3 regions of the Mesorhizobium sp. M0998 genome follow, and region 3 is predicted to be linked to each of the others. Evidence: riboswitches for the same ligand, from Rfam matches in the RefSeq annotation. Region 3 holds a riboswitch; each other region holds the start of a gene.
What was found. Region 3 has a riboswitch for cobalamin ahead of NKH59_RS16325 (DUF1636 family protein). Riboswitches for the same ligand answer to the same signal wherever they lie in the genome.

Region 1 (6,404 bases), on a different contig from region 3:
GGTGCCGGCCGCCCTCGCCCTCTGGCTCGAAACCTTGCTTTGGAGCATTCCCCTCGGCTGGTTGGTCACCGCAATCCTGGCGACGTCGCTGCTGTCGCAGAAGAGCCTGGCCGAGCATGTCGAAGCGGTCGCCGACGCACTCGACAGCGGCGGACTGGATATAGGCCGCATTGCCGTCTCGCGGATCGTCGGTCGCGACCCGGAAAAGCTCGACAGGGCCGCTGTCTGCCGCGCCGCGATCGAAAGCCTGGCCGAGAATTTCTCCGACGGTGTCGTCGCTCCGGCCTTCTGGCTCGGTATCGGCGGGCTCGCCGGCGGCGTCGCCTACAAGGCCGCCAACACCGCCGATTCGATGATCGGCCATCGCACCCCGCGCCACGAAGCCTTCGGCTGGGCGGCGGCGCGCTTCGACGATTGGATCAATCTGCCGGCGTCGCGGCTGACGGCGCTGCTGATCGTACTCGCCGCTTTTCTGGTCAAGGGCGCCAACGCCAAGGGCGCCTGGCACGCCGTGCGGCGCGATGCGAAAAAACACCGCTCGCCCAACGCCGGCTGGCCGGAAGCAGCGATGGCCGGCGCGCTCGGCCTGGCGCTCGCCGGCCGCCGTTCCTATGACGGCGTCATGGTCGAAGACGCATTGATGGGCGAAGGCGGCCGGCGCGATGATGTCGAGAGCACCGACATCCGACGGGCGCTGAAACTCTACCGCGTCGCCGACTTACTGCTGATCGCGCTGTTCGGCGTGGTCGCGGTGATCGTCATCGCCGCGTGAACGTCCGAATGGGTCGGCAAACCCGACCTACCAGGTAACACGGACTTCCTTTGCGCTCGGATCGGCTTCCACGCCAAACCTTTTGATCGCGTACCCACCGGCAGCTACGGGAGAAGATTTCAATAAGGGTTCGACTACGACAAAAAGTCGTTCAGCGTTTGGCCCATACATGTAAAGGATGCATTCGCCTTCACCAAACAAGTCACCGTCAAACTCGCCGACCGATGCATCCTCGATAGCTTTCTCTAGCCGATCCTCGAGCGCATAAATGGATTCGCGTTCGTCAGCGGCACCAAACTGACCATCATTGAGAATAAGATAGACGATTACCGCCTGGTCCACGAACAATCTCCAGCTTCGCAAGCGACCAGAACTCTATCCCTGAGATCCGGCGGCACTGAAACTCTACCGGATCGCCGATTTTCTGCTGATCGCACTGTTTGGGGTAATCTCGACGGTCGTAATTCTGTTGTGATCTTCGCCCGATCTCAGGCGAAACAAAAACCGCCAAGCGACGGGTCGTTGGAGCCCAATTAGCACCATAGCCAAATTAGTAGCATAGCTGCCGGCACAAAGCAAGAACAAAATAAGGCTACGCCTCAAATAATCGCGTCAGGTCGGCGCCGCCCCTCACCCTTACCATTCCAGGGGCGAGCCGCTTCGTGCGGCTTTCCCTTCTCCCCTTGTGGGAGAAGGTGGCCGCGAAGCGGCCGGATGAGGGGTGTTCCAGCTTGGCACCAACAGCGCCCCGGCCAGCACCTCTCAACCGTCTTTGCGCTGCGCGCCAATCCACCTTCTCCCACAAGGGGAGAAGGAAGAAGAGGCGCCAGCAACACCCCTCAGAACTCGATCCCCTGCTGCGCCTTCACGCCGGCGGAGAAGTGGTGCTTGGTCACGCCCATCTCGGTGACCAGATCGGCCGCCTCGACCAATACCGGTTTGGCGTTGCGGCCGGTGACGACGACATGCAGGCCTTCGCGACGCGCCTTCAGCGCCGCGACCACCTTTTCGAGATCGAGGTAGTCGTAGCGCAGCGCGATGTTCAGCTCGTCGAGCACCACGAGGCTGATCGACGGCTCGGCCATCAGCTCCAGCGCTTTCGCCCAGGCAGCCTCGGCCGCCGCGATGTCGCGCTTCAGGTCCTGTGTCTCCCAGGTAAAGCCTTCGCCCATGGCGTGCCAGACGACACGGTCGCCGAAGGCGGCAAAGGCGTCTTTCTCGCCGGTGTGCCATTTGCCCTTGATGAACTGAACGACGCCGACGCGCTTGCCATAGCCGAGCATCCTGAGCGCCAGCCCAAAGGCGGCCGTGGTCTTGCCCTTGCCCGGTCCGGTGTTGACGATCAGCAGCCCCTTCTTGACCGTCTTGGCCGCGACCTCGGCGTCCTGCACCGCCTTGCGCTTGGCCATCTTGGCGCGGTGGCGTTCCTCGTCCTTGGGATCGATAGTATCAGCCATGTCATTTCACCTTGAGCGGCAGCCCCGCCACCATCAAAAGCACGGTGCCGGCAACAGCCGCGACGTCCTGGTTCAGCCGGCCGGCGGCGTCGCGAAACCGTCTTGCCAGCGCATTGTCCGGCACGATGCCCTGGCCGACCTCGTTGGACACCACGAACCACGGCCCACGCGGCCGCGACAGCACATCGGCCAGCCTCCGGCATTCGGCCTCGACATCATGGTCGGCCAGCATATGGTTGGTCAGCCACAGCGTCAGGCAATCGATCAGCACCGGCTGGCCGTCAGGCAGCGCTCCGATCGCGCCGGCAAGGTCGAGCGGCGCATCGATGGTCGTCCAGCCGGCGCCGCGGCGCGAGCGGTGCAGCGCGATGCGCTGGCGCATCTCGTCGTCATAGGCTTGCGCCGTGGCGATATAGCTCCAAGGCGGCGGGCCGACCGTCACCAGGCTCTCGGCATGCGCGCGCTTGCCGGGGCGCGCCCCGCCGATGACCCGGGGCAGTGCCCCCGCCGCGCGGTCAGGCAAAGCTGTCGCGCAGGCTGGTCGCCGTGCCCGTGAAGCGTCCGCGCACCACGCCGACGACCGCGCCGAGCACCAGCCAGAACACCAGGTTGGTCAGCGTCACCGCCACCACGAACTGGTGGTGCAGGCCTTCCGGGATCGCCGTCTCGAAGCTATCGGGCTGCGGCGCGCCGACAATATGCGGCGCCACGATCAACGCTACGGCAAGGATCGCCAGCGGCAACGATCTGCGGAAGGCGATAAGGCCGAGCCCGGCGGCGGTCGCCACCACTGTTGCCCACCACCAGATCTGGCGTTGGACAAGGTCGGCCGCCGGCATCGCCGGCAGTTCCGGCGGCAGGCCGAGGCCCGGCGCCAGCGTGAACACGGCAAAGCCGGCAAGCCCCCAGAACAGGCCCTGGCGCCAGTTGCCGATGCCGCCGGCGAATTCCGAAACCGCGATCAGGACCAGCGCAAAGCCGATGCCGGTGACGATATTGGCAACGACGCTGAAGCCGAAGCGCTCGAAACCGTCGGCCGGCGCCCAGCCTTCGTCTTCCGCCGGAGCCATTGCTTCAGCCGGTGCCGGCGCGGCGCTGCTCATAGCCGTCGTGCCCGCGGCGTTTTCGGCCGGTGCCGCAGGTGCCGCGGCATGGTCATGGCCGCCGCCGGCCTGTTCGTAGACTTCCGCCTTCAGGATGAGCGGCACCGTGGCATAGGCTTGCATGCAGGCGAGAGCCACGCCGGCCACAAGCCCTGCGATCGCCGCGATGAACACGACGTTGCGAAACAGTGTCATGATGTCAGCCCCTTGTCAGTGGCAGGGAAAGCCCATCGAATGGCGATAGTCGTGCGCGGCATTGTGGACCGCATCGATATGCGAGAAGCCGACAAAGCCCATGACGAAAATGCCGAGGAATGCAGCAAGCGCCAGCTGCATGAGACGCGACTGCGAGGAGGCGGAAGCGCCGAGCGAAACGGAAGCGGTATTCATGTCTTGTCCTTTCGCCCTCCACCCGAGGGCATAGAAGTCAGTTTCCTGTCGCCGGCAGGTCTCCTGGCTCGCGGATCAGCGCCCTTCCCCACCTTCCCGAAGGCGAACCTTCAGTGGCATATGGAGAGGACTACCGCACACAGTTGCGGGGGCAGCCACGGCATTGGGCAAACAATTTCGCCCGCACCGCATTCCCTCTTGGTTCCAAACGGAACCGACGACATCAGCGACTATAGGCAGAATCGCCGCGCCCGGCAAACCAAATTCCGCCGGATCGTGTGGCGAATGCGCCGCCTCGCCAAGTTCGCAGACCGGCGCCGCGATTGACAATTTTCGCAGCCGGGTGTCGGCTGGCGGATGGGGAGGAAGCCGGCATGCAACCCAGCCCGAACAAGCGATTCCCTACAACGGCCTGACGCGGCCCGAGCCGACGCTGCCGTCAAACAGCCTATTGGGACATCGCAGCCTATCAGCGCGATCTCGAGGCCATCTGGTATCGCAACTGGCTGCTCGTCTGCCGCGACGCGAAGCGCTCGCCGATCCGGCCGCCGATATCGACAACATCGTCGCGTTCGGTACCCAGGTGCTGGAGGAGGATGCTGATATCTGCGAGGTCAACCAGATGGGCCTGCGCTCGATGCGCCACAAGGCCGGCGTGCTGATGCCCGAGGAATACGACTTGCACCGCTTCCACAACTGGGTGCGCGAGCGCCATGCGGCGCTCGCACATCAAAGCGATTTGGGCAGATAACGCCAGGTGACGAAGCCGCAGGCCACCGCCAGCAGCCCGAGCGTCGCGAAAACCGCGCCCAGGCCGAAGAACGCCAGCACGCCGGCCAAAGGCTTTCCGGCTGTGGCCTAAAGCAGCCCTGATGCCGACCGGCGCCAACACGACGCAAGGTCCTGCTTCTTTTGACGGTGGCAACCGTGATAGTCGTCTTGCCGGGGCTGAATCAAGACAGCGAGACCATGAGCATCGACACGCCGACCGCAGCCGTTCAGGATCAACCGAAGTCGAAGCGCATCGCCGTTATCGACATTGCACGCGGCATCGCTTTGCTTGCCATGGCGAGCTATCATTTCACCTGGGACGTCGAATTCTTCGGCTACACCGATCCCGGCCTCACCGCCTTCGGCTGGTGGAAAATCTACGCGCGCTGCATCGCCTCGAGCTTCCTGTTCCTGGTCGGCATCAGCCTCTATCTCGCCCATGGCAAAAAAATCCGCTGGACCGGCTTCTGGAAGCGCTTCGCCATGGTTGCCGGGGCAGCGCTCGCAATATCGCTGGTCACCCGCATCGCCACGCCCGACGGCTTCATCTTCTTCGGCATATTGCATGAGATCGCGCTCGCCAGCCTGCTCGGCCTGGCGTTCCTGCGCCTGCCGGCGCTGCTGACGCTGCTTGTCGCCGTATTCGTCGTCGCTGCGCCTTTCTACCTGCGATCCGAAACGTTCGATCATCCGGCTTTGTGGTGGGTCGGCCTGTCGGCGACCAACCCGCGCTCCAACGACTACGTGCCGCTGCTGCCCTGGTTCGGCGCCGTACTTGCCGGCATCGCGGTTACCAAGCTCGCCGCCACCTCCGGCGCGCTGACGCGGCTGTCGGCATTGGCGCCCGGCCGCTGGGCAAATCCGCTGGTCTTCATCGGCCGGCACAGCCTTGCTTTCTATCTGATCCATCAGCCGGTGCTGATCGGCTCGGTCTGGCTGTTTTCGCAATTCATGCCGGCGCAGGCCGAAACCAGGGAGGTGCGTTTTCTGAAATCCTGCCAGATATCCTGCGAGCAGGCACGCGACACCGAGTTCTGCTCCAGCTATTGTGCCTGCATGCTGGACACTCTCCAGGGCGAAGCCTCGCTTGACCGGCTCTACAGCGACGACCAGTCCCCAGAGTGGAAGGCGCATATTGGCGAGCTCGCCGGCACCTGCACCGCCCAAACCGAGGCGGCGGAACCGGGAACGCGCTAATCGAGGGAGGACAATAATGAGCGACAGTCACCCGAAACCCATGCAGCAAAATCCTGGGCAGCCGAAGCTGGGGCACATCCCATGGCCGCCGCTGATCTATATCGCTGCCATCATCGTCAGCGTCGCGCTAGGGCTGTTCTATCCGCTGCCGTGGATCGGCGATCTTCTCGGCGACATCCTGTTCGCCGCCGGCCTTGTGGGGTTGGTGGCGGTTGCCGCGCTCTGGTTCACGGCAATCCGCACCATGATCCGCGCCAAGACGACGCTCAACCCGAACGGCGTGCCTGACCATCTGGTGACCACCGGACCCTTCGCCGTCAGCCGCAACCCGATCTACCTCGCCAACACGCTGCTGCTGGTCAGCCTCGCCTTTGTCACTGGGATCGCCTGGTTCCTGCCGCTGGCAGTCATCGCGGCGTTCCTGACGCAGAAGCTGACGATCGAGAGCGAGGAGAAGGTGCTGACGGCCAAATTCGGCAAGAAATACCGGGACTACGCCAAAAGGGTGCGGCGCTGGATTTGAGCCGAGGCTGACACCGGCTTAGGTGGTGACGCCGAGCTCCACCAGCCGCTCGACGCAGGATTCCTCGGCCTGGTCGAGCTCTGCCAGGGTCTCTTCGAGGTCGCGGCGTTTCTGGCGGAGATCCTCGCGCTTTTCCTCGATGCGCTTGATCATCAGTTTGAGCTGGCCTACCTCGCCGGGCGGCTCCCTGT
Region 2 (6,404 bases), on a different contig from region 3:
CGGTCTCGACGCCAATCACATCCCCTTCGAACTCGACACGTCACAGGGAGAAAACGGTACCCTTTACTCCTGCGCGATTAATACACGTGCCGAAGGAAAGTGCACATTCTCGCTCGAGTGATTTATTTCAAAAGATGTGATCGCGTTTTGGCACATTCACGGCCGACATGCGGCAGCCGGTCACTCACCACATGGTGAGCAACCAGGAAACCCTCCGGCCTACACTTTCTACCGGAGCGCACGTGCTGCATCGACCATGTTCATCAGGGCAGGGCGGACCTCCTCCCATTTGCGTGTTTTGAGGCCACAGTCCGGGTTTACCCACAGTTGGGAATCCGACAGTCGCTCGCGGGCAAGCATGACGAGATCCGAAATCTCGCCGACTTCCGGGACGCGTGGTGAGTGAATGTCGTAGACTCCGGGACCGATTTCGTTCGGATATTTGGAGCTCGTGAAGGCGTCCAGCAGTTCCATCTTCGAGCGCGACGTCTCAATCGAAATGACATCCGCATCCATTTCAGCGATCGCGTCGATGATCTCGTTGAACTCCGAGTAGCACATGTGGGTATGGATTTGAGTCGCGTCCTTTACACCCGTTGAAGCGATCCGGAAGCATTCGACAGCCCAGTCGAGATAGTCTTTCCAGTCAGACTGGCGCAGTGGCAATCCTTCGCGAAACGCGGCCTCATCGATCTGGATCATCCTTGCGCCGGACCATTCGAGATCCGTCACCTCGTCGCGGATGGCGAGCGCGATCTGGCGGCATGCTTCGGAGCGGGGTACGTCGTCGCGAACAAAAGACCAGTTGAGAATGGTCACCGGGCCTGTGAGCATTCCCTTCACAGCGTTTTCCGTAAGCGACTGGGCGAATTGCCACCAGCGCAGCGTCATCGGCTTGGGCCTCGATACGTCGCCGAAGATGATGGGGGGGCGCACGTAACGCGACCCATAGCTCTGCACCCAGGCATGCTGGGTGAAGGCGAAGCCGGACAGCTGCTCGCCGAAATACTGTACCATGTCGTTTCGTTCGAACTCACCGTGCACCAGCACGTCCAGCCCGATCTCTTCCTGCCAGCGAATTGCAGCCTCGATCTCCTTCTTCAGGAAGGTCTCGTAGTCGACATAGCTCAGCTGGCCCTTCGCATGAGCGGCCCGCGCCCTGCGTACCTGCGGCGTCTGCGGGAAGGACCCGATGGTCGTCGTCGGGAACGGCGGCAGCCCGAGCGTGCCGGCCTGGACTCTGGAGCGCTCGGCAAAAGCGCTCTCTCGTCGCTTCATGCTGTCGTCAATGCTGGCGATCCGTCCCTCAACAAGCGGGTCATGGATCTTCGTGGATGTCACGCGAGTGGCGGCAGCCTCGGCAGACGCTTTCAACGCGCCTGCCACCGCATCCCTGCCTTGAGTCAGGGCCTGGGCCAGCAACACCAACTCGTCGGTCTTCTGGGTCGCGAAGGCGAGCCACGACCTGATGTCCGCGTCGAGTTCCGTCTCCATGCGGAGGTCGATCGGCACATGCAGCATCGAGCAAGAAGGCGCGATCTCGACGCGGTCCAAGGGCCAGCCGGCGACGATCGGTTTGATGCGGTCGAGAATGGCGGGCAGGTTCGCACGCCAGACGTTGCGGCCATCGATCAAGCCAAGCGAGAGCACCAGATCCTTCGGTGCGAGCCGACCCACCGTTTCCAGCTGCTCGGGAGCGCGCACGAGATCAATATGCAGCCCGGCCAGGGGCAGAGAAACCGCGGTTTCGAGATTGTCTCCCAGCGGCCCGAAATAGGTAGCCAGCATGATCTTCAGCTCGGGCGCGGCTTTCGACAGCTGGCCATAGGCGAATTCGAACGCAGCTCGTTCGTTCGGGTTCAGATCGAGGACAAGCGCTGGCTCATCGATCTGCACCCAGTCGGCTCCAGACAGCTTCAGCCTCTGCAGGAGTTGCTCGTAGACGGGCAGCAGCCGCGGCAGGAGCGCGATGGGATCGAATCCTTCGGCAGGCGATTTCGCCAGCTTGAGGAAGGTGATCGGTCCAAGGATGACTGGGCGTGTGTGAACGCCGAGAGCTTTAGCCTCGATGAAGTAATCGACCGGTTTCGTCGACGAGAGGGCGAACGTCTGATCATCGTTGAGTTCCGGCACAATGTAGTGATAGTTGGTGTCAAACCACTTGGTCATTTCCATCGCGGTTAAATCAGACCGATGAGCCGCCTGCTGGTGACCAGCGTGTCGACAATCCTCCGTCTGACCCTGGTTGCCCCGCGCCATTGCGAAGTAGATGTCAAGTGGAACCTCGCCGCTATTCCAGCCGTAACGGGATGGAACGGCGCCGACCATGGCTGCGGTGTCGAGCACATGGTCGTAGAGCGAGAAGTCGTTCGACGGGATTTTCGACACGCCGCGATCGTGCTGCTCCTCCCAGCTAGCGGCACGGAGCGCCTTCGCGGTCGTGAGAAGGTCGGCAGCGGACGATTTTCCGGACCAGTAGCTTTCAAGCGCGAATTTCAGTTCTCGCCGACGACCGAATCGGGGCACGCCGAGCGTTGCTACAGGAATTTGCTGAGAGACAGTCATGCCAGACCCCGATGGTTGGGGCGTCGGTGACAAGGAAGGCGCTAGCAGGCCGGCACGAACGCCAGGCTGCAGCGGCCACCGAGACACCCCGCCCGTGGACGTAATTCGCCGTGGCAGGTCTCCTGGCTCGCGGGGTCATAGCCTCTACCCGTCTTCCCAAGGCTATTCGCCTCAGTGACATGAGTGGGGTTGGCTCGCCGCTAACAGTTGCGGGGGCAGCGCCGGCATCGCACCGGCTTCCCTCTTAGCTCCGCTGCGGCAGCGCCGTACGGAGAACCACGACGCGGGAGACAATTACAGCAGTTCGCTTCTTTGTCAACGCCGCATAAAGAAATGTTTATGTCGTTATGTTAAATTTCCGTTGGCATGTTCCAAAGGTCGCCTCGAAAGCGAAAACTGTGGAAGCCTTGAGCGGCCGGTAAATCAAAGCAATGACGCACGGCGCCCTTGTCCAGGAGGATAGGAGTTCGTCGGCTGCCGGCAGCAAACATACCGGCAAGCGCCGTGGTGCTGCTTAGCGCATCATGCGAACCACCTCGGCGTCGAACTTCGGCTCCGAGGTTCCGACCGCTTCGTTGGTGATCTGCTCGCGACCATATTCGGCTCAATGGCGAGGCTGTTGCCCATGTGGAAGCTGTTGGCCGTGATGCCCTCGGTGATATGACACAACGATTTCGGGGGAGCACACCGAGGCCAGGCGCAGCGGCGTGTTGCGAAGTGATCGAGGCCAATGTCTCGAACTGCTTGTTCGCAGCCCACCGGCTCAAGGTAACCCGGCTCAAACCACCGGGCCAGCTCAAGTCCTGTCCAAATGAGGCCTGAGCGGCAAATCGTCGTGCACGCGCACGGTTTGGCGTTCGATCTTGTGATGCGTCTTGGGCGGACAATCGCCACGGTGCAGCGCGCAGAAGCGGTCCCCAATTGGGAAGCCGAGGGCGGTGAGGGCAAGCCGGCGCCACAGGCGGAAGGGGACTTGGACCTGTTTGCCCTGCTGGACCACAAGTTCGCGACACAGGGCCTCAAGGAGAAGACCAAGAGTGATTATGCGCGGGACCTCGCCAAATTCATCAAAAGCAGCGGGCAGTCAAAGTTCGGCGCCGATTGACATGGAGATAGCCATCGCGGCGGACCGCCCAGGCGGACCGCAAGCCGGAATACAACCGGGTGCAGGCGGCCAAGCTCGTCCACAAGATGGCGTCGGGCACACACCGGCGATGGGAGAGCGGACCGTGGAGTGCAGGAACTTCACGCCTATCCACGCTCCCGTGGACGTGTCCTGCGGCACATCGGCAGCGATATTGAGGAGGCAGTTGAGCGTCTGGTCGAGCACTCTTACCTGCCACTACCTACGCTTAACGTCATCTCGTACTGAAAACGCACCACGCAAGGTCGAGATTTAACATGCGCCCTTCGTGGATGGTTCTAAGCTTCCTCGGGCGCGGTCAATCTGTGATAACGGTCGCTTGGAACCTCCATCACCGCGACGCGATCAAGGTTGGCGTATCGCGCTCGGTAGTAACCTTCTTCCTCCACTTCGGCGAAACTACACTGGGGAACGTCAAAGGTCGCAGCTTCCAATCCGAAGAAAGTCGTAGCGGTTTCTTCATCCAAGAAGTTCCACTCATCTTCTCCGCCGTCATATGTGACGCGAACATAGGAGGCCATGCGCACGGCTTCCTGATCACCCATCTCTGCGATGATGGCATCGCATTCTTTCTTCAGCTTTCCTGAAACCTCACCCTTATCCCAGTCATCCAAAGCCCGATAGATTTCTGGATGATAATACTCTGGCATCTCCTCTACATCTTCACCGATAAGCTCAATGGTGCGGACATATTGCGGATTTATCAAGAGTATCTTGTTGTCAAGGCTCCAACAATACAGCCATGGTCTGCTTGTGTTATTTCTACGAAGATTATGAAGTTCCTTCAACTGACGTAAAATCGATTCACGCGCCTTTTCATCAATAGGATATTGGCGGCTGCCAACAGTCGTCTTGATTCTGAGCGTGCCGTATCGCGTTTCGGCATCGGCAATTGCAAACGGGCTCGTGCGCCACTCCTCGACATCAATCTTCCAGCCCAGCAGCTCCTCGACCGTGCATTTCAACGTGAGACAAAGGTCCTTGATCTGCTCGACGTTCAACTGCGTTTTGCCTGTTTCCCAACGGGCCACAGTCTGTTGCGTCGTTGCCATCTGCTCTGCCAAATCTTTTTGAGTCATGCCCAGTCGAACCCTAAGCTCTTTCATGTTCATAACTCACCTCGCGTGTTCAACACACGCATTGTGGATGAATTAATCTAATCGTCAAGCGTGTTCAAAAATCGCAGCATGTGTTTTTAGGGCGTCTTCGAGGCTCCGGCAGCCGTTCGTGACCACTTGCGCAAGACACAGGGCTGGTACACAGCACGAATGGGCGATCAAAAATTACTGCTGAAATTGAGATAATTATTGTGGGCGAGTCTGGATCTCTCTGATCGACACGATAGTCGACCATCACCATGATCGGACCGCTTCGTGGCCGCAGGTCAAGTTGCAGCGTCGGTTCGCTGAACTTGTTGGTCGGATCCAGATTGAGCGTTTCAAAATCGGGCTGACGCAGAAGGATGCCCATCAGTCCCCCAATGACAAAAACCAGCTGGCGGACGAGCAAGGCTCCCGAAACACCTTGGACATCCGCCAGTTCGCCCCAAAGCCAGCTTCCCGCCGCCATGCCGCCGTATGTGGCCGTCTGATAGAGAGAGGGCGCGTCCAACCACCCACCGCGGCGCCGAAAGCTGCACTGTGACGTTAAACAGCGAGAATGATTGAATCCAGGCCGCACCGGCTGGCATGAGGTTGAGACAGCTCAGCCCAACGTGCTCGCTCCATGCCCGAAAGAAGCAGCTGATCGCCAATACAAAGAACGCACCGCGAATGACCCATTCGTTGGAGAGAACTTCTCGGACCGCCCGATGAGGAGCGCGCCGCAAATCGCTCCCAGGCCGAAGAAGCCGAGCATCACGCCGTAGGTGACTGCGGTCCCTTTGATCTGTTCGCGAGCGACCAACGGCAGGAGAGCCAAAATGACAACGGCGGTGAGGCCGAAAATGAAACTCCGGCACATCACCTTGAGAAGGTTCGGCGACAAGAGCACGTAACGGAAGCCCGCCGCCATCGCACTGCCGAAAGCCTCCCGCGGCAGCGCTTGTCGTGCCCGTTCGGCTTTCCATCGCAACAGCGCAGCGATCAGAGCGAAGTAGCAAAGGACGTTGAAGAGGAACGCGAAGGCCGCACCGGCTGTGGCCACGATTATGCCGCCAATCGCCGGCCCGATGCTGCGCATGAGATTGTAGCTCATGCCGTTGAGCGCACCCCGCTTGGCAGGTGTTCGCGAGGCAGGATATCTCCCATGGAGGCTTGCCAAGAGGGATTGTGCAATGCCCAACCACAGCCGACTAGGAAGGTGAGACCCAGAAGGGTCCAGGGTGTCATTCCCCGCATAGGTCAGGAACGCCAGGAAGGCGGATACGCAGACCATCAGCAGTTGCGCAGTCAACATGATCCGGCGACGGTCAAACTTGTCCGCGAGCGCTCCCGCCGCGAGCGAGAAGATCATGTAGGGGAGGGTGGTCGATGACTGGACGAGCGCCACCATTCCATGGGAGGTGGCGATGCTCGTCATCAGCCAAGCTGCCGCCGCACCTTCCACTAGGGTGCCAAGGTTCGAAATGAGTGCAGCCGACCATAGCGAACGGAAGGTCTTGTGCTGAAAAGGAACCAGTGAAGATGTTCTCTTCGCCATTGTGGGAAGCTTCGGGATCGACCGCGGGGCTGGATTTGGTTCGCCTCACTCAACC
Region 3 (6,404 bases):
CTGCCGGACATCTCCCCCTCAAGGGGGGAGATTGCGCTGTTGTCTCTACTTTCGCCAATTACCGAGGGCCTTAAGGGAGAGCCGGTGGCGGAACTGCTAATCTCCCCCCTTGAGGGGGAGATATCCGGCAGGACAGAGGGGGGTGCCTCGCACAAACCTGTCTCATCTTCTGGATTTCCCCATGCGGCTTCCACCGCAGCGATGGCCGACGGCGGCAATTCCGTCGAGAAGGTCAAATACTCCTTCAATGCCAGCCCATGGCCGCCCTTTTCCAGCGTCTCCAGCAACTCGCGCGGTGTTTGCGGAATGCTTTCAACGGCGTAGCCCTGTTCGCTGAGGTCGTGCAGCATTGCCAGGACGCTGGACGGCACGTCGAGACCAACCGCGTAGCCGGTGCGACCGGGGGCGCTCGGATAGTCGGGGATCAGGATGGCGAGCTTGCGCTCCGCACGCGGCGACCGCTGCAGGCGCACGAAGGCCTCGACACGGTTCGCCACTTGCGCCACGCGGTCGGGCTCAGGCCGGTTGGCGAAGGCGCGGAAGGCCAGCGCCGGGTCGGTTTCGCTTTCGCCCTTGAATGAAATGGCGCCGGCCAGGATGCGGCCGTCGAGCTCGGGCAGGACGACATGCATGGCAAGGTCGGCGGGCGCCAGGCCGCGCTGATTGGTTTGCCAGATGTCGCGGCGGGTGGTTGCGACGATGACCTGGAACACGGGCACGCCGGCGCGGTCGAACAGGGTTTCAACGCCGGGCTCGGCACCCGAGGCGAAAGCTGTGGCGGTGATGATGGCGGCAGGCTTCAGGGTTGCGAGCGCGGTTGCGACAAAGGCGAGCGACGCCGGGTCCTTGAGGCTGGAGACGAACATAGGCACGGGAGCCATGCCGCGGTGGCGCAGGGCTTCGAAAAGCGCGTCGATGGGCGCGACATCGGCCGCGAGCAGCATCGAACGGTAGAAGAGAATTGGCACGACGTCCCCCTCCCCCTCGAGGGGACCCGCAGGGCCGGGTGGGGTCGTCACGGCAGTGCTCGACGTTTTGTGCAGGCGCGCTTCGGAGAGGACCCCACCCCCGGCCTGCGGCCGGGCCCTCCCCTCGAGGGGGAGGGGGACACCGCGTTCTACGACCCCCAGTCCCGGCTCGTAAAATCCCGCCTTTGGCACGCTAACAGGTTCGGCTACCGCCGCACCCGATCCAGCGAGACTTGCCAGCCTCTGCACCAGCGCCGTCATATTTGCCGGCCCGCCCTCGCGGAAGTAGCCAAGCAGGGCGTCCAACTCCTCGCGCGGCAGCGTCGAGCCTTCGATCAGTCGCAAATCCTCGTCGTGGCTCTCGCCCGGTAGGAGCGCCAGCTTGATACCGCGATTTCGCGCGATAGCGGCGAGCTGGTCGCAGCCATAGCGCCACCAGTCATAGCCGCCGAGGATGCGGACCAGAATGACCTTGGCGTGGCGGGCGACACTGTCGATCCACAGGTCGACGGACATCGGATGGCGCAGGTCGCGCAAGGCGGCGAGCCGCATCGACGGCAGGCGGTGCGCATCTGCCTTCCACGCCGCCGCCAGCCCGGCCAGGTCGCTGTCGGTGAAGGACAGCGCCACGACATCCGCAGGCGTTTGCCTGAGATCGACAGGCTCGGCGAGATCGTCGAGCGAGGCGGATGTGGTGGTGAGGATGTGCATCGCGGCTCGTACCTGGGGTCAGCCGGCGAGGATACGCTCGATGGCCGGGCGGTTCAGCCCTTTCAGGCCGATGACGACGAGGCGCGAGCGGCGGTCGTCTTCAGCGGTCCAGGCGCGGTCGTAATAGTGGTTGACGCGCGGACCGACGGCCTGCAGCAGGAGCCGCATCGGCTTGCCGCCGACTTCGACGAAACCCTTGACGCGCAACACGTTTTCTTCCTCCGCCGCCGTGGCGACGCGTTGTGCGAGCTCGTTCGGGTTGGACACAGATGCGATGTCGATGACGAACGAGTCAAAATCGTCATGTTCGTGGTCGAGCTCGTCGTCGTGGTGGGTCTTGCGGTTCTCGATGTCGTCCTCGACGGCGAGGCCGAGGCCGAGCAGCACCGAAGGGTCGACCTTGCCTTGCGAAGTCGGTACGATCTTCACCGCCCGCGCAACGTGCTTGCCGATGACGGCATTGGCACGGGCCGAGCCGGCTGCGTCCATCAGGTCGCTCTTCGACAGGATGATCAGGTCGGCGCAGGCGAGCTGGTCTTCGAACACTTCCTCGACCGGATCGTCATGGTCGAGCGTCTCGTCCTGCGCCCGCTGCGCCTGCAGGGCGTCCATGTCGTTGGCTACGCGGCCATCAGCCAGCGCCGGTCCGTCGACCACGGCAATGACGCCGTCCACCGTCACGCGGCTTTTCACCGACGGCCACTGGAAGGCCTGGACCAGCGGCTTGGGCAAAGCGAGGCCGGATGTCTCGATCAGGATGTGGTCGACCCTCGGCGTCAGCGACAGGATCTGGTCCAGCGCCGGGACGAAATCATCGGCGACGGTGCAGCAGATGCAACCATTGGCCAGCTCGACGATGTTTTCCTCGGGGCAGGTGTCGATGCCGCAGCCCTTCAGGATCTCGCCGTCGATGCCGATGTCGCCGAACTCGTTGACGATGATGGCCAGGCGCTTGCCTTTGGCGTTTTCGAGCAAATGGCGGATCAACGTCGTCTTGCCGGCGCCGAGAAAGCCGGTGACCACGGTGCAGGGAACGCGCGAAAGGGAGGCAGCGGTCATGTCAGGTCCTTCAACAGGTCAAGGGGAGGGATGCGGGCAACCAGGCCGCGCTTCAGGCAATCGGGACGGCCGCGCCATGGAATGAGCCCATCCGTCGAGGTGGCGAACAGCTTTGCCCCGGTGACGAGATCGGCGCCGCTGGTCGTGGTCAGATCACCGAAGACGTAACTCCAGCAGCCGTCGCGCAGCATGGCCGCGCTGAGCCGGCGCTTGCAATTGCCGAGGCATTCGACGGCGCGGATTTTGATGTTTTCGCTGGAAGCAGCGCGGCGCGTGTCCTCTGCGAGCAGTTCGCCGGCGCGCGGATGAGCGTCCGAACCGGTCTCGTCACGGCAGGACGAGCAGACGATGACGGTAACGCCGGCCGGGGAATCACCATGGCCGGACAATAAATCCGCTGTCTCAGCCGGAAAACTGCTGTCGCGTTCCAAATCAGGCTCCTTGCCCGGAAAACCCGCCAGGCCATCGGATTCTTAGGTCCTAGACGGCAGGTCTCCTGGCTCGCGGGTCATCGCCTGGGTGCCGCCTTCCCGGGAATATCCCAGTGGTTTTCGGCCTTGGCTCGTCGCTTACAGTTGCGGGGACAGCCGCGGATTTGAAATCGAGATTTCGCACCGCATTCCCTCTTGGCCCCTGCCGTTGCGGGCAGGGGACCGTCTGGAACCGATTTAGGCTTGTGGAGGCAGTCGTGTCAACGCACGTCTATGGCGCGGCGATGTCCGCGAGCGGCCGGCCCAAATCGCCGGCAGCGGTCACCTCGATGCGCTCAAGCCCGAGCCAGCCCTGCATCTGCTTCAATTCCTCGAAGAGTTCGGCAGCGGTTTGTGGCGGGGCGCCGGGCTCCGCATAGGCGGCATGGACGCGCAATACGCCGGCCGGACGGTCGGCCCTGAGGTCGACGCGCCCGACGATGCTGTCGCCGAGCAGGAATGGCAGCACATAATAGCCATACCGGCGCTTTTCGGCCGGCGTGTAGATCTCGATGCGGTAGTGGAAGTCGAACAAGCGCTCGGTGCGCGACCGCTCGAAGACGACGGGATCGAACGGCGCGAGCAAGGCGCGCGCCTCGATCCTGCGCGGCAAACGGGCGTCGTTGTGGAGATAGGCTGTTTTGCTCCAGCCTTCGACGCTCACCGGCAACAGGTCGCCGGCCTCGACCAACTCCTCGATGCGGCCCTTGATGTCGGCGGGCGAGAGGCGGAAATAGTCGCGCAGGTCGCCTGCCGTGGCGATGCCGTGGGCGCGGGCCGAGATGCGCAGCAATTCGCGGTGAGCATCCTCGGGACAGGGAACCGGTAGCGCGAGTACCGCCGGCGGCAGCACGCGCTCCGGCAGATCGTAGAACCGCTCGAAGCCGCGGCGATGCGCCGTGGTGATGCGGCCGGCCCAGAACAGCCACTCGAAGGCATGCTTGGCATGGCTCCAGCCCCACCAGCCGCCCGAACCCTTCTGGCCTTCGAAAGCCGACGCCGCGATCGGGCCTCGTTCGGCGACCTCGCGATAGATGTCTTCGATATAGGCGGCGTGCTCGCGGCCCCATTTGGCCAGTCCGCTGTACATTTCGTCGCCGCGTTCGGCCCGCTGCATGCGCCAGCGCATCAGCGGATAGGTCTCGACCGGCAAGAACGAGGCTTCATGCGCCCAATACTCGAAGACCATGCGCTTGCGCGTGACGGCGGCGTTGTCGAGCAACGCCAGCTTGTAAGGGCCAAGCCGCGAATAAAGCGGCATATAGTGGGCGCGCACCACGGCGCTGACGGAATCGATCTGCAGCAGGCCGGTACGGGCAAGCACGCGGGCCAGATGCCGGCGGTCAGGCGTGCCGGTGGGGCGCGGGTCATTGAATCCCTGTGCCGCCAGCGCAATGCGGCGGGCCATGGCAAGCGAGATTTTTTCCTTCATGAAGGCGGCATCCGGACGATTTTGGACAGAGAAAATGACCTGCGATTCCGTGCCATGCTAGCAGGGTTTTGGCGGCATCCATGTCAGGAGAGAAAAGTGGAGTAAAAAGTGAAGGAAATCAAACAGGAGCGGATCGGACCAGTTTTCCCGGATATGCCGTCCAGCACCGCGATTTGAACAAGGTTTGACTTGCTTCGCCGAAAGCGCTGCGCTAACCCTCGCCGCGTTGCAGCATAGAGCCCCCTTAAAACGGTTCAGTGGTTAAACTGTCACGCTTCCGCAAGTGGGTCCGGTGCTGTAATCAGAGTGGATTGGCCGCAACGGAAAGCTGCAGAATGAACGCATTGTTGAGTTCGTACCTGCCCATCGTCCTGTTCATCGGCGTGGCGCTGGTCGTCGGACTGGCGCTGCTCGCCGCACCCTTCCTGGTGGCCTATCGCAACCCCGATCCGGAAAAGCTTTCGGCCTATGAGTGCGGCTTCAACTCGTTCGACGACGCCCGCATGAAATTCGACATCCGCTTCTACCTGGTGTCGATCCTGTTCATCATCTTCGATCTGGAGGTGGCCTTCCTGTTTCCGTGGGCGGTGTCGTTCAGTCAGATCGGCATGCTCGGTTTCTGGTCGATGATGGTGTTTTTGGCGGTGCTGACCATCGGCTTTGCCTATGAATGGAAAAAAGGAGCGCTGGAATGGGATTGAACGACAGTTCCGGTACGCTCGTCGCGCCGAAGCCCAAGGGCCTCATCGACCCCAACACCGGCAGGCCGGTCGGGTCCGACGATCCATTCTTCCTGGAGATCAACAACGAGCTCGCCGACAAGGGCTTTCTCGTCACCTCGACCGAGGCGCTGATCACCTGGGCGCGCAGCGGCTCGCTGATGTTCATGACCTTTGGCCTCGCCTGCTGCGCCGTCGAGATGATCCATACTTCGATGCCGCGCTATGACTCGGAGAGGTTCGGTGTCGCGCCGCGCGCGTCCCCGCGCCAGTCCGACATCATGATCGTCGCCGGCACGCTGACCAACAAGATGGCGCCGGCGCTGCGCAAGGTCTACGATCAGATGCCGGAGCCGCGCTACGTCATCTCGATGGGCTCCTGCGCCAATGGCGGCGGCTATTATCATTATTCCTATTCGGTGGTGCGCGGCTGCGACCGCATCGTGCCGGTCGACATCTACGTGCCCGGCTGCCCGCCGAGCGCCGAAGCGCTGCTTTACGGCATCCTTCTGCTGCAGAAGAAGATCCGCCGCACCGGCACGATCGAGCGGTGAGCGGCATGACCCAGGCGTTGAATGACCTCTCGACCTATCTCGGCGAGAAGCTGATCGGCCGGATCGGCGCGGCGGGGTTCGCCTATGGCGAACTCACCATCTCGGTCGAGCCGCGCGACCTGATCGAGGTGGTGACCTTCCTGCGCGACGACCCGAAATGCCAGTTCATTTCGATCATTGACGTTTGCGGCGCCGATTATCCGTCGCGGGCAAAGCGCTTCGATGTGGTCTATCATCTGCTGTCGCCGAGGCAGAATATCCGCGTCCGCATAAAGGTCCAAGCCGACGAAGAGACGCTGGTGCCGTCGATCACCGGGATTTATCCCGGCGCCGACTGGTTCGAGCGCGAGACCTACGATCTTTACGGCGTGCTGTTTTCAGGCCATCCGGATCTGCGGCGGATTTTGACCGATTACGGCTTTGAAGGCCATCCGCTGCGCAAGGACTTTCCGCTGACCGGCTTCGTCGAGGTGCGTTACGACGACGAAGCC

Region 1: linked by a shared signal. The riboswitch ahead of NKH59_RS30260 (CbtB domain-containing protein) and the one ahead of NKH59_RS16325 (DUF1636 family protein) in region 3 are both predicted to bind cobalamin.
Region 2: linked by a shared signal. The riboswitch ahead of metE (5-methyltetrahydropteroyltriglutamate--homocysteine S-methyltransferase) and the one ahead of NKH59_RS16325 (DUF1636 family protein) in region 3 are both predicted to bind cobalamin.

What each region holds. Positions count from the first base shown of each region.
Region 1 covers NZ_JAMYND010000056.1:6,526-12,929, reverse strand. The annotation lists gene cbiB (adenosylcobinamide-phosphate synthase CbiB) at 1-772, shown strand, start outside; gene NKH59_RS30280 (hypothetical protein) at 800-1,114, opposite strand; gene cobO (cob(I)yrinic acid a,c-diamide adenosyltransferase) at 1,612-2,229, opposite strand; gene cobU (bifunctional adenosylcobinamide kinase/adenosylcobinamide-phosphate guanylyltransferase) at 2,231-2,752, opposite strand; gene NKH59_RS30265 (CbtA family protein) at 2,745-3,527, opposite strand; gene NKH59_RS30260 (CbtB domain-containing protein) at 3,543-3,722, opposite strand; cobalamin riboswitch at 3,759-3,956, opposite strand; gene NKH59_RS30255 (SRPBCC family protein) at 4,066-4,473, shown strand; gene NKH59_RS30250 (heparan-alpha-glucosaminide N-acetyltransferase) at 4,692-5,690, shown strand; gene NKH59_RS30245 (methyltransferase family protein) at 5,707-6,213, shown strand; gene NKH59_RS30240 (MerR family transcriptional regulator) at 6,232-6,404, opposite strand, start outside.
Region 2 covers NZ_JAMYND010000048.1:4,202-10,605, reverse strand. The annotation lists gene NKH59_RS28945 (FMN-binding negative transcriptional regulator) at 1-121, shown strand, start outside; gene metE (5-methyltetrahydropteroyltriglutamate--homocysteine S-methyltransferase) at 229-2,565, opposite strand; cobalamin riboswitch at 2,661-2,861, opposite strand; gene NKH59_RS28935 (hypothetical protein) at 3,416-3,670, shown strand; gene NKH59_RS28930 (helix-turn-helix transcriptional regulator) at 3,988-4,821, opposite strand; partial or broken gene NKH59_RS28925 (MFS transporter) at 4,883-6,349, opposite strand.
Region 3 covers NZ_JAMYND010000015.1:43,603-50,006, reverse strand. The annotation lists gene NKH59_RS16335 (cobaltochelatase subunit CobN) at 1-1,679, opposite strand, end outside; gene cobW (cobalamin biosynthesis protein CobW) at 1,698-2,738, opposite strand; gene NKH59_RS16325 (DUF1636 family protein) at 2,735-3,169, opposite strand; cobalamin riboswitch at 3,208-3,411, opposite strand; gene NKH59_RS16320 (winged helix-turn-helix domain-containing protein) at 3,441-4,640, opposite strand; gene NKH59_RS16315 (NADH-quinone oxidoreductase subunit A) at 4,976-5,341, shown strand; gene NKH59_RS16310 (NuoB/complex I 20 kDa subunit family protein) at 5,332-5,913, shown strand; gene NKH59_RS16305 (NADH-quinone oxidoreductase subunit C) at 5,919-6,404, shown strand, end outside.